One region of the Rubrivivax sp. JA1026 genome, then DNA from elsewhere that is predicted to be linked to it. Evidence: predicted binding sites of a transcription regulator. Region 1 holds the regulator's gene; the other holds the start of a gene.

The links. Region 1 encodes sigma-54, which starts transcription at its own class of promoters, with help from an activator protein. Its sites were predicted from a motif close to TGGCANGNAANCTGCTTT; they were not measured.
Region 2: a site for sigma-54 is predicted at 3,268-3,285, ahead of nifE (nitrogenase iron-molybdenum cofactor biosynthesis protein NifE). Genes of this name have one in related genera too.

The regions. Positions count from the first base shown of each region.
Region 1 covers NZ_JAALCQ010000007.1:190,018-204,382, forward strand. Annotated here, with positions in the region: gene argS (arginine--tRNA ligase) at 1-806, shown strand, start outside; gene G5B56_RS13475 (SPOR domain-containing protein) at 803-1,408, shown strand; gene G5B56_RS13480 (thiol:disulfide interchange protein DsbA/DsbL) at 1,474-2,121, shown strand; gene lptA (lipopolysaccharide transport periplasmic protein LptA) at 2,237-2,857, shown strand; gene lptB (LPS export ABC transporter ATP-binding protein) at 2,857-3,615, shown strand; gene G5B56_RS13495 (RNA polymerase factor sigma-54) at 3,626-5,128, shown strand; gene G5B56_RS13500 (class I SAM-dependent RNA methyltransferase) at 5,336-6,571, shown strand; gene G5B56_RS13505 (DsbA family oxidoreductase) at 6,568-7,206, shown strand; gene G5B56_RS13510 (hypothetical protein) at 7,395-8,030, shown strand; gene G5B56_RS13515 (amidase) at 8,016-9,524, opposite strand; gene G5B56_RS13520 (16S rRNA (uracil(1498)-N(3))-methyltransferase) at 9,567-10,295, opposite strand; gene G5B56_RS13525 (hypothetical protein) at 10,345-10,833, opposite strand; gene G5B56_RS13530 (long-chain-fatty-acid--CoA ligase) at 10,885-12,552, opposite strand; gene G5B56_RS13535 (NAD(P)(+) transhydrogenase (Re/Si-specific) subunit beta) at 12,687-14,108, opposite strand; gene G5B56_RS13540 (NAD(P) transhydrogenase subunit alpha) at 14,105-14,365, opposite strand, start outside.
Region 2 covers NZ_JAALCQ010000010.1:96,619-110,983, reverse strand. Annotated here, with positions in the region: gene G5B56_RS16540 (substrate-binding domain-containing protein) at 1-154, shown strand, start outside; gene G5B56_RS16535 (response regulator) at 151-3,192, shown strand; gene nifE (nitrogenase iron-molybdenum cofactor biosynthesis protein NifE) at 3,317-4,723, shown strand; gene nifN (nitrogenase iron-molybdenum cofactor biosynthesis protein NifN) at 4,737-6,179, shown strand; gene nifX (nitrogen fixation protein NifX) at 6,176-6,589, shown strand; gene G5B56_RS16515 (NifX-associated nitrogen fixation protein) at 6,586-7,065, shown strand; gene G5B56_RS16510 (CCE_0567 family metalloprotein) at 7,067-7,267, shown strand; gene fdxB (ferredoxin III, nif-specific) at 7,279-7,584, shown strand; gene G5B56_RS16500 (nitrogen fixation protein NifQ) at 7,554-7,988, shown strand; gene G5B56_RS16495 (hypothetical protein) at 8,002-8,355, shown strand; gene G5B56_RS16490 (hypothetical protein) at 8,375-8,863, opposite strand; gene G5B56_RS16485 (IscS subfamily cysteine desulfurase) at 9,102-10,319, shown strand; gene iscU (Fe-S cluster assembly scaffold IscU) at 10,345-10,800, shown strand; gene erpA (iron-sulfur cluster insertion protein ErpA) at 10,830-11,240, shown strand; gene G5B56_RS16470 (iron-sulfur cluster assembly accessory protein) at 11,245-11,568, shown strand; gene hscA (Fe-S protein assembly chaperone HscA) at 11,576-13,477, shown strand; gene fdx (ISC system 2Fe-2S type ferredoxin) at 13,474-13,824, shown strand; gene nifV (homocitrate synthase) at 14,343-14,365, shown strand, end outside.

The sequences.
Region 1 (14,365 bases):
ACTACGGCGACGACAAGGACCGCGTGATGCGCAAGTCCGACGGCAGCTACACCTACTTCGTGCCCGACGTCGCGTACCACATCGCCAAGTTCGAGCGCGGCTTCACCAAGGTCATCAACGTCCAGGGCAGCGACCACCACGGCACGATCGCGCGGGTGCGCGCCGGCCTGCAGGCCGCCGGCGTCGGCATCCCCGCCGGCTACCCCGACTACGTGCTGCACAAGATGGTCACCGTGATGAAGGGCGGGCAGGAGGTGAAGATCTCCAAGCGCGCCGGCAGCTACGTCACGCTGCGCGACCTGATCGACTGGACCAGCCGCGACGCGGTGCGCTACTTCCTCATCAGCCGCAAGGCCGACACCGAGTTCGTCTTCGACATCGACCTGGCGCTGAAGGCCAACGACGAGAACCCGGTCTTCTACGTCCAGTACGCGCACGCGCGCATCTGCTCGGTGCTGGCGCAGTACCAGGGCGAGACCGACTTCGCCGGCGCCGACCTGTCGCGGCTGACGGCGCCGTCGGAATACGCGCTGATGCTGCAGCTGGCGGCCTACCCGGGCATGCTCGAGCGCGCCGCGGCCGAACACGCGCCGCACGACGTCGCGTTCTACCTGCGCGACCTGGCCGCGGCCTTCCACAGCTACTACGCCGCCGAACGTTTCCTCGTCGATGACCCGGCGCTGGCCCGCGCGCGCATGGCGCTGCTGGCGGCCACCGCCCAGGTGCTGCGCAACGCGCTGGGCATGCTGGGCGTGTCGGCGCCGACCTCGATGTCGCGCGCCGCCGCCGAAGAGGTGCCGGCGTGAAGGGCCAGCGCGGCGGCTTCGCGCTCGGGCTGATCGTCGGCCTGCTCGCCGGCCTGGCGATCGCGCTGGCGGTGGCGCTGTACATCACCAAGGCGCCGGTGCCCTTCATCGACAAGGTGCCGCAGCGCACCGCCGAGCAGGACAGCGCCGAGGTCGAGCGCAACAAGCGCTGGGACCCGAACGCGCCGCTGGCCGGCAAGCAGCCGCCGCTGCCGGCGGCGGCGGCCTCGGCGCCGACGGCCGCACCGTCCGCGCCGCCGACGGCCGCGCGGACGCCCGCCAGCGCCCCGGCCGCGCAGGGTGGCTCCACCCGCGATCCGGCGGCCATCCTCGCCGGCCAGTCCACCGACCGGGCCGCTGAAGCGTTCGTGTACTTCGTGCAGACCGGCGCGTTCACGCGCACCGAGGACGCCGAGCAGGAGCGCGCCCGCCTGGCGATGCTCGGCTTCACGGCCAAGGTGAGCGAGCGCGAGCAGGCCGGCAAGACGATGTACCGGGTGCGCACGGGCCCCTACGGCACGCGCGACGACGCCGAGGCCGTCCAGGGACGGCTGCAGGCGGCGAACATCGACGCCCGGCTGGTCCGCGCCGAGAAGCCCTGAGCAGGGAACCCGGCACGGGTGCGGCCGGTCCCATGCGACGACACCGATCACTCGAAAGGAAACTCATGAAGCGGCGCGATTTCTCGATCCAACTGGCCGGTGCGGGCCTGGGCCTGGCGATGGCCGGTGGCGCCCGCGCGCAGGGCGGGCCGGTCGAGGGCACGCATTACGTGCGGCTGCAGACGCCCGCACCGACCTCGATCCCCGAGGGCAAGAAGGTCGAGGTCGTCGAGTTCTTCTGGTACGAGTGCGGCCACTGCTTCAACTTCGAGCCGCTGCTGGAGACCTGGAGCAAGCGCCTGCCGGCCGACGTCGTGTTCCGCCGCGTGCCGGTGGGCTTCACCGCGCGCCACCAGATCGCCCAGAAGATCTTCTACGCGCTCGAGGAGATGGGTCAGGTCGGCGCGGTGCACCGCAAGGTGTTCAACGCGATCCACGTGCAGGGCAAGCGCCTGCTGTCGGAGTCGGACATCATCGACTTCATGGTCGCCAACGGCCTCGACGGCAAGCGCTTCGGCGACGCCTTCCGCTCGTTCAGCGTGGCGACCAAGGCCAGCCGCGCCAAGCAGCTCGCCGACGCCTACAAGATCGACGGCGTGCCGGCGATGGGCATCCAGGGCCGGTACTACACTTCCGGCGCCCTGGCCGGCGGCCACGAGCGTGCGCTCGCGGTGGCCGACTTCCTGATCGCCCGCTCCCGCCAGGGCGCCTGAGCCCGGGCCCGCGCCGGGTCTTGATCCGGCGCATCGGCCTCGCAACGCGGGGCCCGCGAACCCTGTTCGACGGCACGAACTTGTGGCTAGAATGCTTGCAAGTTTCGTGCCGAAAATGACGCTCCGTTTCGCCCTCCTCCGCCGTGCCGCACCGCTGGTGCTGGCGCTGCTGTGCGCCGCCGCGGCCGCCGAGCGCGCCGACCGCGAGCGCCAGATGGTCGTCGAGGCCGACCGGCCGGGCTCGGTCGACCTGCAGCGCCAGCTCGTCGAGTTCAACGGCAACGTCGTCATCACCCAGGGCACGATGGTCATCCGCGCCGACCGCGTCGAGCTGCGCGAGACGGCCGACGGCTACCGCGCCGCCACCGCCATCGGCAGCGCCGGCCGCCCGGCGAGCTACCGCCAGAAGCGTGACGGCGTCGACGAGGTCGTCGAGGGCGTGGCCGACCGCATCGAGTACGACGGCCGCGCCGACACGCTGCGTTTCATCGGCAACGGCGCGGTGCGCCGGCTGCGCGGCGCGGTCGTCGCCGACGAGATCACCGGCTCGCAGATCGTCTGGGACAACACCGCCGAGACCTTCAGCGTCGCCGGCGGCGAGACGACCCGTGCCAACCCGAGCGGTCGCGTGCGCGCGGTGCTGAGCCCGCGCAGCGACAAGGCGGCCACGCCGCCGGCCGCGCCGGCCTCGGCCGCGCCGCTGGCGCCGGCGCGCTCGCTCGGGGGCCAGCGCTGATGGAAACCGCCGTCGCGGGCAGCCGGCTCGAAGCCGAGAACCTGCAGAAGAGCTACGGCCAGCGGCGCGTCGTCAAGGACGTGCACCTGTCGGTGGCCGCCGGCGAGGTCGTCGGCCTGCTCGGCCCCAACGGCGCCGGCAAGACCACCACCTTCTACATGGTCGTCGGCCTGGTGCGTGCCGACGCCGGCCAGATCCGCATCGACGGCCGCCCGGTCGAGCGCCTGCCGATCCACCAGCGATCGCGCCTGGGGCTGTCGTACCTGCCGCAGGAAGCGTCGATCTTCCGCAAGCTGACCGTCGAGGAGAACATCCGCGCCGTGCTCGAGCTGCAGCAGGGCCCGGACGGCCGGCCGCTGAAGCCGGCGCAGATCCAGGAGCTGCTGGACAAGCTGCTGCACGACCTGTCGATCGAGAAGCTGCGCGACTCGCCGGCGCCGGCGCTGTCCGGCGGCGAGCGCCGCCGCGTCGAGATCGCCCGGTCGCTGGCCACGCAGCCGCGTTTCATCCTGCTCGACGAGCCCTTTGCCGGCGTCGACCCGATCGCCGTCATCGAGATCCAGCGCATCATCGCCTTCCTCAAGTCGCGCGGCATCGGGGTGCTGATCACCGACCACAACGTGCGCGAGACGCTGGGCATCTGCGACCGCGCCTACATCATCAGCGAAGGCAGCGTGCTCACCGAAGGCACGCCGCAGGCGATCGTCGAGAACGCCGAGGTGCGCAAGGTCTACCTCGGCGAGCATTTCAAGATGTGACGCGCGGCCGATGAAGCCCTCCCTCCAAGTCCGCCTGTCGCAGCATCTGGCGCTGACGCCGCAGCTGCAGCAGTCGATCCGGCTGCTGCAGCTGTCGACGCTGGAGCTGCACCAGGAAGTCGAGCAGATGCTCGAGCAGAACCCGTTCCTGGAGATGGACGAGGACGCGGCGACACCGTTCGACCCGCCGGCCGAACGTGCCACCGTCGACCGCGTCGCCGAGCGTGACGACGGCGACGGTGCCGCCGAGCCGGCACCGGCCGAGGTCGACGCCGCCGAGTTCGGCACCACCGAACGCGAGGACTGGGAGAACGGCACCGAGCGCGACGACTTCGACGGCATCCGCGAGACCCCGGCCGCGGCCGCGCCCGAAAGCGACGACGACCTCGACCCGCAGGAGCGCCGCGCCGGCGCCGGCACGCTGCAGGACCACCTGCGGCGCCAGATCGCCGGCATGCGGCTGTCGGCCGAGGACGCTGCGGCACTGCACGTGCTGATCGAGTCGCTGGACGACGACGGCTACCTCGCCGACCCGCTGGAGGACATCGCCGCGCGCCTGGCCGACATGCTGGACCTGGACGACGAGGAGCAGCGCGAGGCCCTGGCCGACCGCCTGCAGTGCGCGCTGCGCTGGCTGCAGAGCCTGGAGCCGACCGGCGTCGGCGCACGTTCGCTGTCCGAGTGCCTGGTGCTGCAACTGCGCACGACGCCGCGCTGCGAGGCGCGCGAGGTCGCGATCCGCATCTGCGAGCACTCGCTGGAGCTGCTGGCCCGGCGCGACGTGAAGAAGCTGACCGCCGCCACCGGCGCCGGCGAGGACCTGCTGCGCCAAGCGCAGGCACTGATCGTCGCCTGCGAGCCCAAGCCGGGGCGGCCGTTCGCGCCGGCCGAGTCGAACATCATCGTGCCCGACGTCATCGTCCAGAAGTCGGGGCGCGGCTTCAAGGTGCTGCTGAACCCGGACGTGATGCCCAAGCTGCGCATCAACGACCTCTACGCCCAGGCGATCCGCGGCCAGCGCAACGGCGCCGGCGGGCTGTCGTCGCGGCTGCAGGAGGCGCGCTGGTTCATGAAGAACATCCAGCAGCGTTTCGACACCATCCTGCGTGTGTCCAAGGCCATCGTCGAGCGCCAGAAGGGTTTCTTCACGCACGGCGCGATCGCGATGAAGCCGCTGGTGCTGCGCGAGATCGCCGACGAGCTGGGCCTGCACGAGAGCACGATCTCGCGCGTGACGACGGCCAAGTACATGGCCACGCCGCAGGGCACCTTCGAGCTGAAGTACTTCTTCGGCAGCTCGCTGAACACCGAGGCCGGCGGCAACGCGTCGAGCACCGCGGTGAGGGCGCTGATCCAGCAGCTCGTCTCGGCCGAGGACGCCAGCAAGCCGCTGTCGGACAGCCAGCTGTCGCAGATGCTCGAGGAGCAGGGCATCCAGGTCGCGCGCCGCACCGTCGCCAAGTACCGCGAGGCGCTGAAGATCGCGCCGGCCTCGCTGCGCCGGGCGATCTGACGCGACCACAGCCCGGGGTCAGGTCCCGCAGGACCTGACCCCGTCCTCCGCCGCGACGCGCCGCCGCCGCAGCTGAGGCAGCCCGGGCAGCCCGGGGTCAGGTCTCGCGAGACCTGACCCCGTCCTCCGCGTCCTCCGCCACAACGCGCCGCCGCCGCCGCCGCAGCTGGACTACAGTCCAGCGCTTTCGTCCGTCGCGCCGCCGTCATGACCGTCTCCCTGTTCCTTCCCTGCGCCGGTGGCGTCGAGCCGCTGCTGGCCGACGAGGCCGCCCGCATCACCGGCTGCCGCACCGAGGCCGTGCGCGGCGGCGTCTTCGTCGACGGCGACGCCCGCGCCGCGATGGCGCTGAACCTGGAGAGCCGGCTCGCCCAGCGTGTGCTGTGGCCGCTGATCGACGGCCCCTACCGCGACGAGCACGAGCTCTACGAACTCGCGCGCCGCGTGCGCTGGGACGACTGGATCACGCCGCGCCAGACGCTGCGTGTCGACGTCGCGGCGCAGCGTTCGCCGCTGAAGAGCCTGAACTTCGCGACGCTGCGCGTGAAGGACGCCGTCTGCGACCAGCTGCGCGAAACGAGCGGCGAACGCCCCAGCGTCGACACCCGCCACCCCGACCTGTCGCTGCAGCTGTACGTCGGCCCCGAGCACGCGACGCTGTACGCCGACACCTCGGGCGAGGCGCTGTTCAAGCGCGGCTGGCGCGACGAACGCGCCGGTGGCGTCAAGGGCGAGGCGCCGCTGAAGGAGACGCTGGCCGCGGCGATGCTGGCCGCCGCCGGCTGGCAGGGCCGCGAGGAGGACGGCGCGCTGCTCGACCCCTGCTGCGGCGCCGGCACGATCGCCATCGAGGCCGCGCAGATCGCCTGCGGCATCGCCCCGGGCATCAAGCGCCGTTTCGCCTTCGAGCGCCTGCTGCCCTTCCGCGACCAGCTCGGTGCCTGGCGCGAGCTGCAGCAGGCCGCGCGCGAACGTGTGCACGCGCCTGCGGTCGAGGTCTTCGCCGGCGACGTGAGCTTTCGCATGACCGACTTCGCGGCGCGCAATGCCGCCAACGCCGGCGTCGGCCAGGCCATCGCCTTCAAGACTGCCGACGCGCTGCAGCGCCCGGCGCCGGCCGAACGCGGCACGCTGATGCTCAACCCGCCGTACGGCGAGCGCATCGCGCCCAAGGGCAGCGGCAGCGCCCGCGGCGACGCGCCCGGCGGCGCGCGTGAAGGCTTCGACGGCGGCGGCTCGTCGGCCGAGTTCTTCGGCGCGCTGGCCGCGCACTGGAAACGCCGCTACGCCGGCTGGACGGCCTGGGTGCTGAGCCCGGAGATGAAGCTGCCGTCGCTGATGCGGCTGAAGGAGAGCCGGCGCGTGCCGATGTGGAACGGGCCCATCGAATGCCGGCTGTTCCGCTTCGACATGGTTGCCGGGTCCAACAAGGAGGCCGCATGAAGCGTCTGCACATCGACTTCGTCAGCGACGTCGTCTGCCCCTGGTGCGCCGTCGGCCTGGCGTCGCTGGAGCGGGCGCTCGAGAACCTGGCCGGCGAGATCGAGGCCGAGATCGAGGTTCGCCCGTTCGAGCTGAACCCCGACATGGCGCCCGAAGGCGAGGCCATCGACGAACATCTTCAGCGCAAGTACGGCGGCGCGCCCGAGCAGTTCGCCGCCGTGCGGCGCACGCTGGCCGAACGCGGCGCGGCGGTCGGCTTCGCCTTCGGCGAGCGCACGCGCATCTGGAACACCTTCGACGCCCACCGGCTGCTGCACTGGGCCGGTCTCGAAGGCCGGGCGCTGGACCTCAAGCGGGCGCTGCTCGCCGCCTACCACGGCGAAGGCCGCAACCCGAGCGACCCCGAGGTGCTGGCCCAGGTCGCGGCCGGCGTCGGGCTGAACGAGGCCCGCGCCCGCGAGGTGCTCGAACGCGGCGAGTTCGCCGACGCCGTGCGCGCCGAGGAGCAGCGCTGGCTGGCGCTGGGCATCCGCTCGGTGCCCGGCGTCGTCGTCGACGAACGCCACCTGATCTCCGGCGGCCAGCCGCCCGAGGTCTTCGAGCAGGCGCTGCGCGAGATCGCCGCCGGCCGCTGAACGGCCGGCCCGGCCGCGGCGACACCTCGCCGCGCGCCGGCGCACCGACTGCGGGCTGGGGGGTGCCCCGGGCTTCGCTGACACAGCGCAAGCGGCGGGCCGCGGTGCGGCCGAGCATGGCCTCGACGGGCCCCGCGGCGCAGTCGTCCGGCCGCCGGGCGACCGTTGTCCGCACCAGGAGATCGATCATGGCCACCCGTTTGGACCTGCTGGGCTCCGTGCCCGCACCCAACCGCACCGACCTGTTCCGGCCGCGCCCGCCGCTGCCGTTCGCCCGCCCGACGATCATCACCTTCGACGACGTGCCCGACGGCACCGTCATCGACGAGCAGTACGCCGCCAAGGGCGTGCACTTCGCGTCGATCAGCACCAGCCCGCCGCGGCGCTGGAGCAGCTACGCACGCTCGGCCTGGGGCATCGAGAGCGCGCCCAACGGCGTGTCGGTGGTCGCGCCGCCGCAGCTGAGCCTGTTCGACGCGCGCCAGGGCGGCATCGAGGCGCGTTTCGACAAGCCGCAGCAATGGGTGTCGATCGACGCCCAGCCGGTGCTGCCGCCCGAGTACTTCGGCAACCCGACGGCGCGGCCCTTCATTGAGGCCTACGACGCCGGCAACCGGCTGCTCGAGCGCACGCGCTACCCGCTGAACCCCGGCGACCCGGCCTGGGGCAGCTGGCAGGTGCTGATGGTGTCGGCCGGCAGCGCGGTCATCACCCGGGTCGTCATCTCCAGCGCCTGGGATGGCGGCGTCGCGGTCTACGGCCTGTTCGACCGGCTGGCTTTCGGCACTGAACGGTCGCTGCTGCCGTTCTCACTGGGCGGCTGAACCGCTGGCGATCGGCGGCAGGCGGTCGAACCAAGGCGCATCGGCCTCGAGCTCGGCCGCCAGCTGCAGCAGCGTCACCTCGTCGCCCTGGCGGCCCACGGCCTGCACGCCCAGCGGAAGACCCTCGGGCGTGCGGTGCAGCGGCAGGCTCATCGCCGGCACGCCGGCCAGGTTGGCGAGCTGCGTGAACGGGTACGGCGCCAGGTTCTGCACGAACAGGCGCTGCACACGCGTGTCGAGCGCGCCCCAGCGCGCCAGCGGCGCGAGCAGCCCGCTGGCCAGCAGCAGGTCGGTCAACCGGGCCTCGGCCGGCGACGGCTCCAGCGCGCCGAGCGGCAGCGCCGGCCGTGCGGTCGTCGGCGTCAGCCAGACGTCGTGGGCGGTGAAGAAGGCCCCCAGCGTGCGCGCGAACCCGTTCCAGCGCGCCAGGCCGGCGGTCAGCGCCGCGCCGCCCAGGCGCTGGCCGTAGGCGGCCATCACCCGCGTCAGCGGCTCGAACTCGGTGTCGCGCGCGCCCAGCGCACGCGCCTGGGCCATCACCGCCGGCACCTGGGCCGCGTAGAGCTGCAGATAACAGGCCGCGACCGCATGGCCGTCGACGGGCGGCGCGGCTTCCTCGACGTGGTGGCCCAGGGCTTCGAGCCGGCGCGCCGCGGCCTGCACCGCCGCCGCGGCCTCGGCGTCGACCGCGGTGCCCAGCGGCGAGGCCGTCGAGAACGCCACACGCAGCCGCGCCGGCGGCCGGCGCAGCGCGGCGACGAAGGGCTCGGCCGGCGCGGCGCCGGTGAACGGGTCGCCGGGCTCGGGGCCGCAGAGGATGTCCAGCGCCAGCGCGCTGTCGCGCACGCTGCGCGAGATCACGCCTTCCGAACAGGCGCCGAACCAGACCTCGCCCAGACCCGGGCCGTTGGAGATGCGCCCGCGCGAGGGCTTCAGCGCGAACAGCCCGCAGAACGCCGCCGGGATGCGCAGCGAGCCGCCACCGTCGTTGCCGCCGGCCATCGGCACGACACCGGCGGCGACCGCCGCCGCCGAGCCGCCGCTGGAGCCGCCGGCGTGGCGCGCCGGGTCCCAGGGGTTGCGCACGGGGCCGAAGGCGCGCGAGTCGCTGACGCCCTTGAGGCCGAACTCCGGCAGGTTGGTCTTGGCGAAGACCGTCGCGCCGGCGTCGAGCAGCCGGCGCAGCACCGCGGCGTGCACCGGTGGCACGAGGCGTTCGCCGGCGCGGCTGCCGTAGCTCGTCGGCACGCCGGCGACATCGGCGACGCTGTCCTTGACGACGAACGGCACACCGCCCAGCGGACCGGCGGCGCCGTGCGCCAGCTGGGCCTCGGCCAGCGCCGGCAGCCAGCGCGTGACGGCGTTGAGACGTGGCTGCACCCGTTCGGCCTGGGCGCGGGCCAGGTCCAGCAGCTCCTGCGGCGAGACCTCGCCGCGGCGCACCAGATCGGCCAGCGCGGTGGCGTCGTGGCGCAGGTACTCGTCGTGCCGCATCGGCGGCGATTGTCGCGGCGGCGCCGGCTGCCGCGCAGCGGGTCAGACCCGCAGCCCGGCCCAGCCCAGCACCGCCAGCGGCGCGGTGTCGGCGCGCAGCACGCGCGGGCCCAGGCAGACGGCGGCGAAGCCGGCGGCAACGGCCGCGGCCTCCTCGGCCGGCGACAGGCCGCCTTCGGGGCCGCTGAGCGTGCAGAAGCCGGCACCGGCCGGCAGCCGCTCGGCCAGCGGGCGCGCGCCGGGGCGCGGGCTCAGCAGCAGCCGGGTGCCGAGATCCTGCTCCGCGGGCAGCGCGCCCAGCCAGGCCGCCAACGGCCGCACCGGCTGGATGCGCGGCACGCGCGTGCGCCCGCACTGCTCGCAGGCGGCGACGGCCACCGCCTGCCAGTGCGCCTGCTTGCGCTCGGCGCGTTCGCCGTCCAGGCGCAGCACCGACCGTTCGCAGACCAGCGGCTGGATCGCCGCGACGCCGAGTTCGGTGGCCTTCTCGACCAGCGCGTCCATGCGGTCGTTGGCCGGCATGCCGACGGCCAGCGTCGCCGCGAACGGCAGCTCGCGCTCGACGGCCTGCGGCTCGCCGACACGCACCGTGACCTCGCTGCGCCCCATCGCGACGATCTCGGCCGGCCATTCGGCGCCGCCGCCGTCGAACAGGACCAAGGCGTGGCCGGGCTGCAGCCGGCGCACCTGGACGTGGCGCGCGGCGCCGGGCGGCAGCGCCAGCGTGCTGCCGGCGGCCAGGGGAATGTCGAGATAAAGACGGGTGCTCATCGCGGCGCGCAGTGTGCCGCAAGCCGCCCCCGGCGCGCCGCCCCGTTGCTCAGGGCGCGCCGCCGAGGCGGCGGCAGAAGGCCAGCGCCGCAGCCTCGCCGTCGGCGGCCTCGAGCTCGTCTACGAAACGCAGCGCGAGCTGGCGAAGCTCATCCAGGCCCTGGCTGCGCTCGACGTCGAGCACCATGCGGTAGCCCTTGACGAGGCCCAGCCGCGAGCGGGCCTCGGAGGTCAGCAGGTCGTACAGCACCCGCGGCTCGGCGCCGGCCAGCGCGGCCTGCGCCGCGCCCCGCGCCCGCGAGACGGCCGCCGCAGCGGCCGCCAGACGCGGCGGCGGGCTGCTCTCGGCGACGTAGCCGAGCGCGATCAGGCGCTCCAGGTCGGCCGGTTCGGCGCCGGCGACGGCGGCCAGCCACTGCTCGGCCGGCCGCGAGGGGTCGACGATCAGCAGCAGGTTGCGCGCGGCGCGAGAGAGCTGGCCGTCGCGGGAGCGGATGGCCTCGCGCCCGGCGTCGGTGCGCTGCAGGCGCACGCTCATGCGCGGCCCCGGCGGGCGCAGGCGCCCGTGCGGCGGTCGGCGCCCATGGCGTCAGCCGCGCAGTTCGCGCCGCAGGATCTTGCCGACCGGGGTCTTGGGCAGGTCGGTGCGGAACTCGACCACCTTCGGCCGCTTGTAGCCGGTGAGGTTGGCCTCGCAATAGGCCCGCACGTCGGCCTCGGTGACCGCCGGGTCCTTCTTGACGATGACCACCTTCACGGCCTCGCCGGCCTTGGCGTCGGGCACGCCGACGGCGGCGCACTCGAGCACGCCGGGCATCTGCGTGATGACGTCCTCGACCTCGTTCGGGTACACGTTGAAGCCCGAGACCAGGATCATGTCCTTCTTGCGGTCGACGATGCGGAAGTAGCCGCGTTCGTCGACCAGGCCGACGTCACCGGTGCGGAAGAAACCGTCGGCGGTCATCACCTTGGCGGTCTCGTCGGGGCGCTGCCAGTAGCCGGCCATGACCTGCGGGCCCTTGATCGCGATCTCGCCGGCGACGCCGGGCGGCACCTCGCGGCCGTCGTCGTCGAGCAGGCAGACGTCGGTGGACGGCAGCGGCAGGCCGATGGCGCCGCTGTAGGCGTCGGTGTCGACCGGGTTGCAGGTCGCCGACGGGCTGGTCTCCGACAGGCCGTAGCCTTCGCAGATCGGGCAGCCGGTCTTCTCCAGCCAGAGCTTGGCCGTCGCGTGCTGCACCGCCATGCCGCCGCCGATGCTGATCTTCAGGTGGCTCCAGTCGACCTTGTCGAAGTCCGGGTGGTTGGCCAGCGCGTTGAACAGCGTGTTGACCGCCGGGAAGCTGTGGAAACGGTGCTTGGACAGCTCCTTCAGCGTCGACGGGAAGTCGCGTGCGTTGGGGATCAGGATGTTGCAGCCGCCGGTGCGCATCGACAGCATCATGTTCGCCGTGAAGCCGAAGATGTGATAGAGCGGCAGCGCGCAGACGGTGACGACCTGCTCGCCGGCCGGGATCCTCTTCAGCGCCGGCTGGTACCAGGCCTCGGACTGCAGCACGTTGGCCACCAGGTTGCGGTGCAGCAGGATCGCGCCCTTGCTGACGCCGGTGGTGCCGCCGGTGTACTGCAGCACGGCGATGTCGTCGGGGCCGATCTTGCCCGTCGCCAGCGGCTTGTTGCGGCCGCGCGCCAGCGCGTCGGGGAAACGCACCGCGCCCGGGATGTCCCAGGCCGGCACCATCTTCTTCACCTTGCGCACGACGTGGTTGACGATCGCGCCCTTGATCAGGCCGAGCATGTCGCCCATCGCCGCGACGATCACCTTCTTCGTCGGCACCGCCTCGTAGACCTTCTGCAGCGTGGCGGCGAAGGTCTCGAGGATGACGATGGCCTTGGCGCCGGAGTCCTTGAGCTGGTGCTCCAGTTCACGCGGCGTGTACAGCGGGTTGACGTTGACGATGACGTAGCCGGCCCGCAGGATGGCCGCGACGGCCACCGGGTACTGCGGCACGTTGGGCATCATGATCGCGACGCGGTCACCGCGTGCCAGCCCCAGCGACTGCAGGTAGGCGGCAAAGGCGCGCGAGAGCTCGTCGACCTCGCCGAAGCTCACGGTGCGACCCATGAACTTGTACGCGGGCAGCTCGCGATACTTGCCGAAGCTTTCCTCGAGCAACGCGACGAGCGACGGGTACAGCTCGGCGCTCACTTCGGCGGGCACGCCCGCCGGGTACTGCTTCAGCCAGATCTTCTCCATGCACCTTTTCTCCGTGGAACGCGGGATTCTGTCGGCTGCCTTACGTCCGCGTCATCCGGGATTCCGAGCAGGCACGCCCGCCCCGGGAGGTGCTGCACGCGCCGGCCTCGGGGCGGGGCCGGCGCGCAGGGCCGTCACTCGACGGCCTTGACCATCTCCTCGACGACCTTCTTCGCGTCGCCGAAGACCATCATGGTCTTGTCCATGTAGAACAGCTCGTTGTCCAGGCCGGCGTAGCCGCTGGCCATCGAACGCTTGTTCACGATGACGGTCTTGGCCTTGTAGGCCTCGAGGATCGGCATGCCGTAGATCGGGCTGCCCTTGACGTGCGCCGCCGGGTTCACGACGTCGTTGGCGCCCAGGATGATCGCCACGTCGGCCTGGCCGAACTCGGCGTTGATGTCTTCCATCTCGAAGACCTGGTCGTACGGCACCTCGGCCTCGGCCAGCAGCACGTTCATGTGCCCCGGCATGCGGCCCGCCACCGGGTGGATGGCGTACTTCACCGTCACGCCCTTCTCGGTGAGCTTGGCCGCCAGCTCCTTCACCGCGTGCTGGGCGCGCGCCACCGCCAGGCCGTAGCCCGGGACGATGATCACCGTCTCGGCATTGCCGAGGATGAAGGCCGCGTCGTCGGCGCTGCCGCTCTTGACGCTGCGCTGCGCCTGGCCACCCGCCGCCGCCGTCGTGCCTTCGCCGCCGAAGCCGCCCAGGATGACATTGAAGAACGAGCGGTTCATCGCCTTGCACATGATGTAGCTGAGGATCGCCCCCGAGCTGCCCACCAGCGAGCCGGCGATGATCAGCATGCTGTTGTTCAGGCTGAAGCCGATGCCCGCGGCCGCCCAGCCCGAGTAGCTGTTGAGCATCGACACCACGACCGGCATGTCGGCGCCGCCGATCGGGATGATGATCAGCACGCCCAGCACGAAGGCCAGCGCCAGCATCGCGAAGAACGCCGGCCAGCTCTCGGTGGCCGCGAAGGCCAGGCCCAGGCCGACCGTCGACAGCCCCAGCACCAGGTTCAGCATGTGCTGGCCGCTGAAGGTCACCGGCGCGCCCTGGAACAGGCGGAACTTGTACTTGCCGCTGAGCTTGCCGAAGGCGATGACCGAGCCGCTGAAGGTGATCGCGCCGATGGCCGCACCCAGGAACAGCTCGATGCGGTTGCCGACCGGGATCGGCTCGCCGCGATTGATGATGCCGAAGGCCCAGGGCTCGGCGACCACCGCGACGGCGATGAACACCGCGGCCAGGCCGATCATGCTGTGCATGAAGGCCACCAGCTCGGGCATCTTCGTCATCTCGACGCGGTTGGCCATCAGCGTGCCGGCGCCGCCGCCGATCACGAGGCCCAGCAGCACCCAGCCCAGGCCCAGCGGCGAACCGGCGAGCTTGACGATGAGCGCCGCGGTGGTCAGCACGGCGATGGTCATGCCGACCATGCCGAAGACGTTGCCGCGGATCGAGGTCGTCGGGTGCGACAGGCCCTTCAGCGCCTGGATGAAGCAGATGCTGGCGACGAGGTAGAGCAGCGTGACGAGATTCAGGCTCACTTCTTGGCCTCCGCCGCCGGCTTGCGGTCCTTCTTCTTGAACATCTCCAGCATCCGCCGCGTGACCAGGAAGCCGCCGAAGACGTTGACCGCGCACAGCGCGACGGCCAGCACGCCCATGGTCTTGCCCAGGTCGGTCTCGGTCAGCGCTGCCGCCAGCATCGCGCCGACGATGACGATCGCCGAGATCGCGTTCGTCACCGCCATCAGCGGCGTGTGCAGCGCGGGCGTCACGTTCCACACCACGTGGTAGCCGAC
Region 2 (14,365 bases), on a different contig from region 1:
GGCCCTGCTGGCCGACGGGCTGGTGCAGGGCTACGTGTCGGTCGACTACGAGCAGATGGGCCGCTACGCCTACCGGGCGATGAAGCGGCTGGCCACCGGCCACCCGGTGGAGCCGTCGATCCGGATCGGCGCGGTGGTGCGCCACGCGCTGTGAGCCGGCCCGCCGCGATGCCGCCGGCGATGCGCCGCCTGTCGCGTGAACTGCTGCTGCGCGTGGCCGCGGCCAGCGTCGTGCTGGTGCTGCTGGCGACGCTGGCCAACGCCTGGATCAGCCATCGCGACGAACGCGGCCGCCAGCGCGAGCAGGTGCAGGCGGTGCTCGGCGCCTACGGGCCGGCGCTCGCCAAGGCGGTCTGGGAACTCGACGACGCCTCGGTCCAGGTGCAGCTGCAGGGGCTGCGCAGCTTTCCGGCGCTGCTGTCGGCCGAGGTGCGCGGGCGCGGCATCGACGAACGCTACGCCAAGCCCGGCGCGAACCCGGTGCACGCCGGCGAGACGCTGCGCCACCCGCTGCCGGCCCCGGACGGCCAGGGCACGGTCGCGGTGCTCGAGCTGCGCCTGGACGAGGACTGGCTGAACGGCCAGGTCTGGCAGGCCTCGCGCCAGTTCGCGGCCGCGGCGCTGGTCGAGATGCTGCTGCTCGCGGCGCTGGTGTACGCGCTGGTCGCGCGCAGCGTCTCGCGGCCGCTGGAGCGGCTGCACGCCCACGTGCGCGCGCTGGACCTCAGCCGGCTGGGCGAACCGGCGCCCCGGCCGCCGGGCCCGGCCAACGAACTGCACGCACTTGCCGACGGCATCACCGGCCTGCAGCGCGCCCTGCAGCACCAGCTGGCGCTGCAGACGCGGCAGTTCGACGAAGTGCTGCGCCGCATGGCCGACGGCGCCGGCGTCGTCGACGCCGATGGCCGCATCGTCGTCTGCAACCCAGCCTGGGCGGCGATGCTCGGCGCCGCAGGGCCCGCGCAGGCGCTCGGGCTGCCGGCCACGGCCTGGCTCGCCGAACCGTCGTGGGACACGCTCGCTGCGCGGCTGGCGCAGGCGGGCACGCTGCCCGCCGAAGACCTGTCGCTGCGCCGCGCCGACGGCGGCACGCTGGCCACCGAGGCCAGCTTCGCGGTCTTCGCACGCGCCGACGCCGGCGCGCCGGTGCGCGTGCAGCTGGTGCTGCGCGACGTCAGCGCCCGGCGCGAGACCGAACGCACGCTGGTCGCCGCACGCGAGGCCGCCGAGGCGGCGACGCGCGCCAAGAGCGACTTCCTGGCCAACATGAGCCACGAGATCCGCACGCCGATGAACGCGATCCTCGGCATGACGGCGCTGGCGCTGCGCACCGAACTCGACCCGCGCCAGCGCGACTACCTCGAGAAGACCCGCGCCGCGGCGCAGTCGCTGCTGGGCATCGTCAACGTCATCCTCGACTTCTCGAAGATCGAGGCCGGCCGGCTGGAGCTCGAGCACGACGAGTTCGAGCTCGACGCGGTGCTCGACGGCGTCGCGGCCATCGTCGCGCTGCAGGCGCACGACCGCGGCCTGGGCTTCCTGCTCGACGTGTCCGAGCAGGTGCCGCGGCGGCTGGTCGGCGACGCGCTGCGGCTGTCGCAGGTGCTGGTCAACCTGTGCGGCAACGCGGTCAAGTTCAGCGAACGCGGCGAGGTGCTCGTGCGCGTCGAGGCGCTGGACGCCGCCGACCCGCACCTGCAGCGCCTGCGTTTCGTCGTGCACGACGAAGGCATCGGCCTGTCGCCGCAGGATCTGGAGCGCCTGTTCCGGCCGTTCAGCCAGGTCGACGCCTCGACGACGCGGCGCTACGGCGGCACCGGCCTGGGCCTGGCGATCAGCCGCCAGCTGGTGCAGGCGATGGGCGGGGACATCGCGGTGCGCAGCAGCCCGGGACGCGGCAGCGAGTTCGCCTTCGACGCGGTTTTCGGCCGCAGCGACCGGCCCGCCGCCGCGGCCCGGCGGGCGCCGCGTGAAGGCCTGCGCCTGCTGGCGGCCCACGCCAGTGCGCGCGCACGCACGATCCTGGCCGCCCGGGCGGCCGAGATCGGCTGCAGCGCAGCCGCGGCGAGCTCGGGCGACGAAGCCGCCGCCGCCCTGGCCGCCAGCGCCGTCGACCTGGTGCTGCTCGACGCGGCGCTGATCGCGGCGGACGCCGGCCTGCCCGCAAGGCTGCGGGCGCTGGCCGGCCCCGCCGCGCGGCTGGTGGCGCTGGTGCCCTACGGTGCCGACGACGCCGCGCGCCCGCTGCCGGCGGGTGTCGACACGCTGCTGGCCGCGCCGGTGACGACGGCGACGCTGCTCGCGCTGCTGGAGTCGCTGTTCGGTCGCGATGCGCCGGCCCCCGGCGAGCCGCTGCCGCGGCCGCCGGCGCCGCGCCGCCTCGAAGGCCTGCGCGTGCTGCTCGCCGAGGACAACCCGGTGAACCAGGAGCTGACGCTGGAGCTGCTGCGCCAGGCCGGCGCCAGCACGGCACTGGCCGGCGACGGCCTGGAGGCCCTGGCCTGGCTGGCGCGCGAACGTTTCGACGCCGTGCTGATGGACGTGCAGATGCCGGTGCTCGACGGCCTGGAGGCTACGCGCCGGCTGCGCCGACTGCCCGGGCTGGAGGCGCTGCCGGTGATCGCGATGACCGCGCACGCGATGGCCAGCGACCGCGAGGCCTGCCTGGCCGCCGGCATGAACGACCACCTGGCCAAACCCTTCGAGCCCGACGTGCTGATCGAGCGGCTGCGGCACTGGACCGGCATCGACGCCGCGCCCGCCGTCGCGCCGGCCGCTGCGCCAGCGGCGGCAGGGGCGCACGCCGTGCTGCCGCCCACGCTGCCGGGCCTGGACAGGGCCACCGGCCTGCGTTTTGCCGCCGGCCAGCCCGCGCTGTACCGGCGCGTGCTGGAACTCTTCGCGCAGTCGCGCGCCGGCATGCCGGCGACGATCGTCGAACAGTGTCGCGGCGGCGATCTGGCCGCCGCGGCTTCGGCGCTGCACATGCTGAAGTCGGAGTCGGCGACGATCGGTGCCACCGCGCTGCGCGAGGCCACCCGCACGCTGGAAGCCGCGGTGCGCTCGGGCGAACGCGCCGCGATCGACGCCGCGCTACCGGTCTTCGACGCCGAGCTGCGGCAGGTGCTGGACGGCCTGGCGGCGGCCTTCGGCACGCCGGCGGCCGAAACCCAGGCGTCGCGTTTGTCGTGATCCCGCCAACGCCGGCAACGCCGGCGCAGATCGCCAAGTCCTTGTCGGCGAAGGAGAAAACGCGCGGCGCACGACTGGCACCGATCGTGCAACACGGCATGGGCCGCCCACAGGAGCCCGCCGCATGTCCGCATCGCTCAACGCCAGGATCGCCCAGGTCTTCGACGAGCCCGGCTGCGACGTCAACCAGGCCAAGGGCGAGAAGGCGCGCAAGAAGGGCTGCACCAAGCAGCTGACGCCCGGTGCCGCCGCCGGCGGCTGCGCCTTCGACGGCGCCAAGATCGCGCTGCAGCCGATCGCCGACGTCGCCCACCTCGTGCACGGCCCGATCGCCTGCGAAGGCAACAGCTGGGACAACCGCCACAGCGCGAGTTCCGGCCCGAAGATCTACCGCACCGGCTTCACCACCGACATCGACGAGTTCGACGTCGTCTACGGCGGCGAGAAGCGGCTGTTCAAGGCCATCCGCGAGATCGCCGAGACCGTGCGCCCGCCGGCGATCTTCGTCTACCAGACCTGCGTGCCGGCGATGATCGGCGACGACATCGAGGCCGTCTGCAAACGCGCCAGCGAACGTTTCGGCCTGCCGGTCGTGCCGGTCGACGTGCCGGGTTTCGCCGGCCCGAAGAACCTGGGCAACAAGCTCGGCGCCGAGGCGCTGCTCGACTACGTGATCGGCACCGTCGAGCCCGACGTCAGCACGCCCTACGACATCAACATCATCGGCGAGTACAACCTGTCGGGCGAGCTCTGGCAGGTCAAGCCGCTGCTGGACGCGCTGGGCGTGCGCGTGCTGGCCTGCATCACCGGCGACGGCCGCTACCGCGAGATCGCGTCGGCGCACCGGGCCAAGGCCAACATGATGGTCTGCTCGAAGTCGATGATCAACGTCGCCACGCGCATGCAGCAGCGCTGGGGCATCCCGTACTTCGAAGGCTCGTTCTACGGCATCGCCGACATGAGCCGGACGCTGCGCGACATCGCCCGGCTGCTGGTGCAGACCGGCGCGCCGGCCGACATCGTCGACCGCGCCGAGGCCCTGATCGCCGCCGAGGAGCCGCGCGCCTACGAGCGCCTGCGCGCCTACCGCGAGCGCCTGGCCGGCAAGCGTGTGCTGCTGATCACCGGCGGCGTCAAGAGCTGGTCGGTGGTCTCGGCGCTGCAGGAAGCCGGGCTGGAGATCGTCGGCACCAGCGTCAAGAAGAGCACCAAGGAAGACAAGCAGCGCATCCAGGAGATCATGGGCGACGACGCCCACATGATCGAGGACCTCGCGCCGCGCGAGATGTACCGCATGCTGCGCGAGGCGCGCGCCGACATCATGCTGTCCGGCGGCCGCAGCCAGTTCGTCGCGCTGAAGGCGCGCATGCCCTGGATGGACATCAACCAGGAGCGCCACCACGCCTTCGCCGGCTACGAGGGCATCGTGACCATGGTCGCCGAGATCGACAAGGCGATCTTCAACCCGGTCTGGCAGCAGGTGCGGGCGCCCGCGCCCTGGGAAGCCCCGGCCGTGGCGCTGGCGGCCTGAACGGGAGCAGACGATGGCCCTCGTCACCGAAAGCAAGAAGTCCTGCAGCGTCAACCCGCTGAAGATGAGCGCACCGCTGGGCGCCAGCTTCGCCTTCATGGGGCTGGAGTCCTGCATGCCGCTGATGCACGGCTCGCAGGGCTGCACCTCCTTCGGCCTGGTGCTGCTGGTGCGCCACTTCAAGGAGGCGATCCCGCTGCAGACGACGGCGATGAACGAGGCGACGACCATCATGGGCGGCGACGACAACCTCGTGAAGGCGCTGCTCAACATCCGCCAGCGCGCCCAGCCGAAGATCATCGGCATCTGCTCGACCGGGCTCACCGAGACCAAGGGCGACGACGTCGACGGCACGATCCGCCTCGCGCGCCAGCAGCACCCCGAGCTGGCCGACACGGCCGTCGTCTACGCCTCGACACCCGACTACGTCGGCGCCTTCCAGGACGGCTGGGCGGCCGCCGTCACGGCGCTGGTCTCGACGCTGCCGCGCGTCGGCGAGCCGCGCCGCGACGGCGTCGTCGCGCTGCTGCCCGGCTTCCACCTGACGCCGGCCGACCTGGAGGAGCTGCGCGAGACGATCGAGGCCTTCGGCCTGCAGGCCGTCGTCGTGCCCGACATCTCGGGCTCGCTCGACGGCCACATCCCCGACACCTGGCAGGGCACGACGATCGGCGGCACGCCGCGCGCCGACATCGAGGCCCTGGGCGGCGTCATCGAGGTGCTGGCCGTCGGCGAGCAGATGCGCCCGGCCGCCGAGGCGCTGCAATCGCGCTGCGGCGTGCCCTACACGCTGTTCGACCGCCTGACCGGCCTGGCCGCCAGCGACGCCTTCGTGCGCCGCCTGGCCGAGCTGTCGGGCCGCGAGGTGCCGGCCAAGCTGCGCCGCCAGCGCAGCCAGCTGGTCGACGCGATGCTCGACGCCCACTTCCACACCGGCAACGCGAAGATCGCGCTCGCCGCCGAGCCCGACCTGCTGTGGGCCGCCGGCAGCTTTCTCGCCGAGATGGGCGCCGAACTCGCGACCTGCGTGACGACGACGCGCTCACCGCTGCTCGAACGCCTGCCGACCAGCGAAGTGCTGATCGGCGACCTGGAGGACTTCGAACGTTCGGCCGAAGCCACCGGCGCCGAGCTGCTGATGACGCATTCGCACGGCCGCCAGGCCGCCGAGCGCCTGGGGCGGCCGCTGTTCCGCCTGGGCATCCCGATGTTCGACCGCATCGGCAACGCCCACGTGCGCATGGTCGGCTACCGCGGCACACGCGACTTCGTCAACGCCGTCGGCAACGCGCTGATCGAGTGCATCGCTCACCACGGCCCTGACGACTGGCCGCTGCCGGCCGCCAGCCTGGCCGCCGTCGAAGCCGTGCCGCCGGCCGTGGCCCACGTCAGCGCCGTCATCCCGCGCCGCCGCCCGGCGGCCACCGATCCCGTCACTTCCCGGAGCGAACCATGAAAGTCGCCTTCGCCACACAGGACCAGCAGCGCGTGGACGCGCACTTCGGCTGGGCCCCGCATCTGGCGGTCTACGACGTCACCCCCGAGGGCTATGCCTTCGTGCAGGACTTCGCCTTCGGCGACGGCCTGGACGAGGACGGCGACGAGGACAAGCTGACACCGAAGCTGGCCGCGATCGGCGACTGCGCCATCGTCTACGTCGCCGCGATCGGCGGCTCGGCGGCGGCGCGTGTCGTCGCCAGCCGCATCCACCCGGTCAAGGTGACGCAGCCCGAACCGATCCTGGACATCCTCGACAAGCTGCAGAACGTGCTGCGCGGCACGCCGCCTCCGTGGCTGCGCAAGGCGCTGATGAAGGGCCAGGAACGCTCCTTCGACTTCGAGGACGATGCCGAGGTGAAGCGATGAGCGCCGCCGTCGAGAGCCCGGCGGCCGACGAGGCCGCGCTGCAGGACGGCTTCGTGCGCGAGCTGATCAAGCAGATCCGCGCCCAGGACACGCACGGCACCTGGGACGGCAAGAGCGACACGACGCTGCTCGAGCCCTTCATCCTGAGCGCCGAGCAGCGCCGCGCGCTGCCGATCATGGGCGACCCCGACCCCGACACGCTGTGGCGGCTGGACCTGTTCCACAACGCCGTCGGCCTGGCGATCGAACGTGCCACCGGGATCATGGTCAGCCCGATGACGAAGATGAGCCACGAAGGTTTCGGCCGCACGGTGCTGACCGCCGGCCGGCTGGTCGTCGTCAACCGCCATCTGCGCGACGTGCACCGCTTCGGCTACCCGAGCCTCGCCAAGCTGGCCGAAGCCGGCAGCAAGCTGGTCGCCGAAGGCGTGTCGATGATCAACGCCCACCGCGACGTCGCCACCTGGGGAGCATGAGATGGCCGACCTCGAAACCCTGAAGGCCGAGATCAAGAAGCTCAACGCCCGCGCGACGCAGGCCAAGATGGACCTGCACGACCTGTCGGAGGAACTGCCGACGAACTGGGAGCGCATCCCCGAGGTCGCCCGGGTCGCCCACGAGGCGCATGCGGCGCTGGTCGCCGCACGCGCGCAGCTCGCCGCGGCCCAGGCCGCCTGACGGAGAACACCGTGTCCGACTTCAGCATCACCCTGCCCTCGGGCGCCACCTGGACGCCCTCCTTCGTGCAGAAGATCGACGAAGGCAAGTGCATCGGCTGCGGCCGCTGCTTCCGTGTCTGCCCGCGCGGCGTGCTCGAACTGATCGGCCTCGACGAGGACGGCGAGCGGGTCTCGCTGGACCCGGACGGCGACGACGACGAGGAGTACGAGAAGAAGGTCATGACGATCGCGCACGGCGAGCTGTGCATCGGCTGCACCGCGTGCTCGAAGATCTGCCCGAAGAAGTGCTACTCGCACGCCCCGGTGGCCGCCTGATGGAGCCGCGGCCGGTGCCCGAGGCGCTGGCGCGGCGCGCGGCGCGTGCCGACGAGGTCGAGGACCTGGTCGCGCTGCTGCTCGACCACGCCGAGGGCCCGCGCGAAGCCGCGGCCGCCATCGCCGAGACGCTGGCCGTCGCCTGCCTGGGCGACAACCACCTCTGGCAGGACCTGCAGCTGGGCTCGCGCGCCGAGCTGTCGGCGCTGATGACCTGGTGGTTCCCGGCGCTGGTGCGCAAGAACAGCGCCGACATGAAGTGGAAGAAGTTCCTCTACAAGCAGCTGTGCGAGCGCGAGCAGCTCTTCGTCTGCAAGGCGCCGAGCTGCGCCGTCTGCTGCGACCACGCGCTGTGTTTCGGCCCCGAGGACGGCGCGCGCCGCGCCGTGGCCGTGGCCGCCTGAGCACGCCGGCACGATGTTCACCGCCGCGCTGCTGGACCTGGTGCAGCAGTCCGGGGACGGTGTGCTGATCCTCGTCGACGGCATCGACGAGTCCGACTTCCGCCATTCGCGGCTGACACGCGCCGAGGTGCGCCGGCTGCTGCTCGTCGTCGCACGCACGCTCGACGCGCTGCCGCCCGAGGCGCGGCGCACGATGCCCGAGATCGACCTCGACGGCTGGCGTGTCATCGGCAGCGCGCTGATCGACGACGGCCCCGGCGCCGACGACGCCGCCTGGTTCGCCGCCAGCTCGCTGCTGCCGGCGACGCTGGGCTGGCTGAAGCTGTACCGGCGCGAGGCGCCGCAACTCTTCGACTACCGGCCCTGAGGCGGGCGCGCCTGACGGATCACTCGTCGGGCGTCGCGCGCAGCAGCGCGCTGACGACCTCGTCGCCCAGGCGCGCGTGCGGGGCCACCCGCTCGATCAGCTCCAGCCGCTCGCGCGCCGTGTCCAGGTCGCCGGCTCGCAAGGCGATGAAGGCCAGCGCCTTGTGCATGAAGAGCCAGAAACGCGCCGGGCCGTCGGCGTTGAAGTCGGGTGCCGGCGCACCGTCGAGTGCACGGCCGTCGTCGTCCAGCCCGGCGGCGCGGCCGGCTTCGAGCAGGCCGCGCGCCGCGGCGCGTTCGGCGAGCTCGAACTCGCGCCGCTGCGCGTGGTGCTTGGCCAGCGCGAAGTACAGCACCAGGGCCTGCGGCGCGATGGCCTGCGCCGTCCACAGCAGCGCGCCCCGTTGCGCGGGGCCGGCCACCGCGGCCTGGCGCAGCAGGCCGTGCACGGCGGCCGGCACCGGGCCGCCGAAGAAGGCGTCGGACGCGACACCGGTGAACAGGTTCATCTGCGCTCCCCTTGTCTGCCCGTGGGCACGGGCCTGCATCCGGGCAAGCACGGCAGGTGCCAGACCGCCCGCGTCGCAATGGCGACAAAAGCGACAGGCCCGGCCGTGCCGACGGCACCACCGACGATCCGGCCGAGGCCAGGCAAGTGTCTGATCCAGATCAGATTTTTCCTGCGGCACGGGTTGGCACGGTCCCTGCGTTATGGGGATGCCTCGCCACTTCCGCCGGAGCCTCGTGATGGATCCCAGCGCCAAGCCGATCTACCTGGACTACGCGGCCACGACGCCGGTCGACCCGCGTGTCGTGCAGGCGATGCTGCCCTATCTGTATGAACAGTTCGGGAACCCCGCGTCGCGCAGCCACGCTTTCGGCTGGGCGGCAGAGGAGGCGGTGGAGATCGCCCGCGAACACGTTGCCGCGCTCGTCGGCGCCGACCCGCGCGAGATCGTCTGGACCTCCGGCGCCACCGAGAGCAACAACCTCGCGATCAAGGGCGCGGCGCAGTTCAACCGCTCGCGCGGCCGCCACCTCGTCACCGTGAAGACCGAGCACAAGGCGGTGCTGGACACGATGCGCGAGCTCGAACGCGCCGGCTGGGAGGTGACCTACCTCGACGTCGGCGCCGACGGCCTCGTCGACCCGGCGGCCTTCGAGGCCGCGCTGCGGCCCGACACCGTGCTCGCCTCGGTGATGCTGGTTAACAACGAGATCGGCGTCGTGCAGGACGTCGTCGCGCTGGGCCGCATCTGCCGCGCCTGCGGCGTGCTGCTGCACGTCGACGCCGCCCAGGCCACCGGCAAGGTGGCGATCGACTTCGCGTCCTGGCCGGTGGACCTGATGAGCCTGTCGGCGCACAAGACCTACGGCCCCAAAGGCATCGGCGCGCTGGTCGTGCGGCGCAAGCCGCGTGTGCGCATCGAGGCCCAGACGCACGGTGGCGGCCACGAGCGCGGCATGCGCTCGGGCACGCTGCCCACGCACCAGATCGTCGGCATGGGCGAGGCCTACCGGCTGGCGCGCGTGTCGATGGCCGCCGAGAACGAACGCATCCGCACGCTGCGCGACCGGCTGCTCGCCGGGCTGTCGGACATCCCCGAGATCCGCGTCAACGGCTCGCTCGACGCACGCGTGCCGCACAACCTCAACGTCAGCTTCCAGTTCGTCGAAGGCGAGTCGCTGCTGATGGGCCTGAAGGGCATCGCCGTCTCGTCGGGCTCGGCCTGCACCTCGGCCAGCCTGGAGCCCAGCTACGTGCTGCGGGCGCTGGGCCTGTCCGACGAGGTCGCGCACAGCTCGATCCGCTTTTCCGTCGGCCGCTTCACGACCGAGGCCGAGATCGACGCCGCCGTCGAGCAGACGCGCCGCACCGTCGAGCGCCTGCGCGAGCTGAGCCCGCTGTGGGACCTGCACTGCGCCGGCGTCGACCTCGCCGCCGTGCAGTGGGCGGCGCACTGATTCCTTTGCACACCCGGAGGCCGACATGGCGTACAGCGAAAAGGTCATCGACCACTACGAGAACCCGCGCAACGTCGGCGGCTTCGCGGCCGGCGACGACACGGTGGCCACCGGCATGGTCGGCGCGCCGGCCTGCGGCGACGTGATGAAGCTGCAGATCAAGGTCGACCCGAGCACCGGCGTCATCGAGGACGCACGCTTCAAGACCTACGGCTGCGGCTCGGCGATCGCGTCGAGCTCGCTGGTCACCGAGTGGGTCAAGGGCAAGACGCTGGAGCAGGCGCTGGCGATCAAGAACACCGCCATCGCCGAGGAGCTGGCGCTGCCGCCGGTGAAGATCCACTGCTCCATCCTCGCCGAGGACGCGATCAAGGCCGCGGTGGCCGACTACCGCCAGCGCCACGCCGGCCCGGGCGGGCTGATCGAGGAGCGCGCCTGCTCGCCCTCGTCGCCCGATCAACAGCACAGCGAAGCGGCCTGAAGCGCCGCGCCGACCACCAGGAGTCCACGATGGCCTGCCAGTCTCAAGGAAACGCCGCCGCGCCCGCCGAACTCGTGCCGCGCGCCGACCCGCCGCTGCTGCCCGAAGGCGAGCAGCCGATCCGCATCAGCGACGCCGTCGTCGCCAAGGTCAGCGAGCTGCTGGCCGAGGAAGGCGACCCCAGCCTGCAGCTGCGCATCTACGTCACTGGCGGCGGCTGCTCGGGCTTCCAGTACGGCTTCGCCTTCGACGACGAGGTCAAGGAAGACGACGTGCGCGTCGCGCGCGAGCCGATCACCGTCGTCGTCGACGCGATGAGCCTGCAGTACCTCGTCGGCGCCGAGATCGACTACGAGGACCGCCTGGACGGTGCGCGCTTCGTCATCCGCAACCCGAACGCGACCAGCACCTGCGGTTGCGGCTCGTCCTTCTCGGTGTGACGCCATGGCCATCAGCGTCACCCCCAAGGCCGCGGCCCAGATCCGCAAGGCGCTGGCCAAACGCGGCAGCGGCGTCGGCCTGCGGCTGGACGTCAAGACCAGCGGCTGCTCGGGCTACGCCTACGCGCTGGAGTTCGCCGACGCCGCCGCGCCCGAGGACCTGGCCTTCGAGTCCGAAGGCGTGCAGCTCTTCGTCGCCGCCAACAGCCTGCCGCTGCTCGACGGCACGCGGCTGGACTGGGTGCGCGAAGGGCTGAACGAAGGCTTCAAGTTCGACAACCCGAACGCCGCCGCCACCTGTGGCTGCGGCGAGTCGTTCGCCGTCTGAGAACGCCATGGCGCTGCTGCAGATCGCCGAACCGGGCCGCGCCGCCGCGCCGCACCAGCACCGGCTGGCCGTCGGCATCGACCTGGGCACGACGAACTCGCTGGTCGCCACGGTGCGCAGCGGCCAGGCCGTCGTGCTGCCCGACGGCGACGGCCGGCGCCTCGTGCCCTCGGTCGTGCACTACGGCGAGGACGGCGTGCTGACCGTCGGCGCCGCGGCCACGGCCTTCGCCGCCGCCGACCCGCAGAACACGATCGCCTCGGCCAAGCGCCTGATCGGCCGCGCGCTGGAAGACATCGCCGCCGGCAGCCTGCCCTATGCGCTGGAGCGCCTGAGCGACAGCGCCGTCGGCGTGCGCACGCGCGCCGGCGTCAAGAGCCCGGTCGACGTCGGCGGCGAGGTGCTGCAGGTGCTGAAGGAACGCGCCGAGGCTTCGCTGGGCGGCGAGCTGGTCGGCGCGGTGATCACCGTGCCGGCCTACTTCGACGACGCCCAGCGCCAGGCGACCAAGGACGCCGCGGCGCTGGCCGGCCTCAACGTGCTGCGCCTGCTGAACGAACCCACCGCTGCGGCCATCGCCTACGGCCTGGAGTCGGCCAGCGAAGGCGTCTACGTCGTCTACGACCTGGGCGGCGGCACCTTCGACGTCAGCATCCTGCGGCTGTCGCGCGGCGTCTTCGAGGTCGTCGCGACCGCCGGCGACGCGGTGCTCGGCGGCGACGACTTCGACCACGCGCTGGCGCAGTGGTTCGCCGGCGAGACCGGCGGCTGGCACCCGGCCGACCTGGCGCGGCTGCACGCCGCGGCGCGCCACGCCAAGGAGACGCTGAGCGGGCTGGACCGCGTCGTCATGCACTGCCTGCGCGCCGACGGCACGCCGGCGACGGCGACGATCACGCGCAGCCAGTTCGAGACGCTGACGCGGCCGCTCGTCGAGCGCACGCTGGGCCCGGTCAAACGCGCGCTGCGCGACGCGAAGCTCAAGCCCGCCGAGGTCGACGGCGTCGTGCTGGTCGGCGGCGCGACGCGCATGCCGGCGGTGCGCGCCGCCGTGGGCGCGCTGTTCGGCCGCGAGCCGTACACCGGCATCGACCCCGACGAGGCGGTGGCGCTGGGCGCGGCGATCCAGGCCGACCAGCTGGCCGGCAACCGCGGCGCAGACGGCCTGCTGCTGCTGGACGTGAACCCGCTGTCGCTGGGCCTGGAGACGATGGGCGGGCTGGTCGAGAAGATCATCCCGCGCAACAGCACCGTGCCGACGGCGCGCGCCCAGGACTTCACGACCTTCAAGGACGGCCAGACGGCGATGGTGCTGCACGTCGTGCAGGGCGAACGCGAGCTGGTCAGCGAGTGCCGCTCGCTGGCGCGCTTCACGCTGCGCGGCATCCCGGCGATGGTCGCCGGCGCGGCGCGCATCCGCGTCACCTTCCAGATCGACGCCGACGGGCTGCTGTCGGTCAGCGCCGTCGAGCAGACCTCGGGCGCGCGCGCCCAGGTCGAGGTCAAGCCGAGCTACGGCCTGGGCACCGAGCAGGTGGCCGGCATGCTGCAGCAGGCGCTGGGCCACGCCGCCGAGGACGCCGCGGCACGCGCGCTGCGCGAAGCCGAGATCGACGCCCGCCGCCTGCTCGACGCCACCGAGGCCGCGCTGCACGAAGACGGCGAGCGCCTGCTGTCCAGCCCCGAGCTGTTCCAGATCCTGCGTGCGATGCAGGACGTCATCGACGCGCTGGCAGAATGCGCCGAGGGTGAAGGCACGACGCCGGAAGCCCACCGGGCGCTGCGAGAGCGCCTGCGTCGTGCGGGCGACGAGCTCAACCGGATCACGACGCCGTTCGCGGCGCGCCGAATGGACGAGCGCGTGCGCAGTGCGCTGTCCGGTCGCACGCTCGAACAGATGGCTGCATGAGCGACGACACCCCCACCCGCATCACCGTCCTGCCGCACGCCCAGCTCTGCCCCGACGGCCTCGTCTTCGAGGCCGGGGCCGGCAACTCGCTGGTCGACGAGCTGCTGATGAACGGCATCGCGATCGAGCACGCCTGCGACAAGGTCGGCGCCTGCGCCACCTGCCACGTCTACGTGCGCCAGGGCGCCGAACACGTGAACCCGGTCGACGACGACGAGGACGAGCAGCTCTCCGACGCCTGGGGGCTGGAAGCCGATTCGCGGCTGTCGTGCTGCGTGAAGGTTGGCGGGCCGGAGCTGGTGATCGAGCTGCCGCGCTACTCCAAGAACCACGCCAGAGAAAGGTGAGCCCCCAAGCTCGCTGGCGCTCGCTACCCCCGAGGGGGCTGAGCACGGACGGAGCCAGTCCGGTGGACTGGCCCCGCCATGCGAAGAGCCGGGCCATTGGCCCGGCGCGGCCTGCAAGGCCGTCCGCCAACGAACCGGCAAAGCCGGCCCGAGGCGGGAAGCTTGATCGCGCCGCACCACTTGTCCGCGATCGCACGCCGCTGAACATCGAGGCGCCCCGGCCCCTGGCCGCGGGCGCTTCGTCGTTTCGGGCGTCGCCGGAAGTCCGGGAAGTCCGGGGTCAGGTCTTGCGCGGAAGTCCGGGGTCAGGTCTCGTGAGACCTGACCCCGCACGCATGACCCCGCACGCAGAGACCTGACCCCGCACGCTGTCACCGGCCACGCGCAACTGTCGCCAACCGCACAAACGGCACAGCCCGAAGCGCAAGCCCAAAACCCTTCAAAAACAGTCACTTGCGCGCGACACACGGGTGGCACGCGGCTTGCGAAACCCTGCTCACAGCAGCAGGAGTCCGCCCGTGTCCCTGGCCTCGTTACCGCA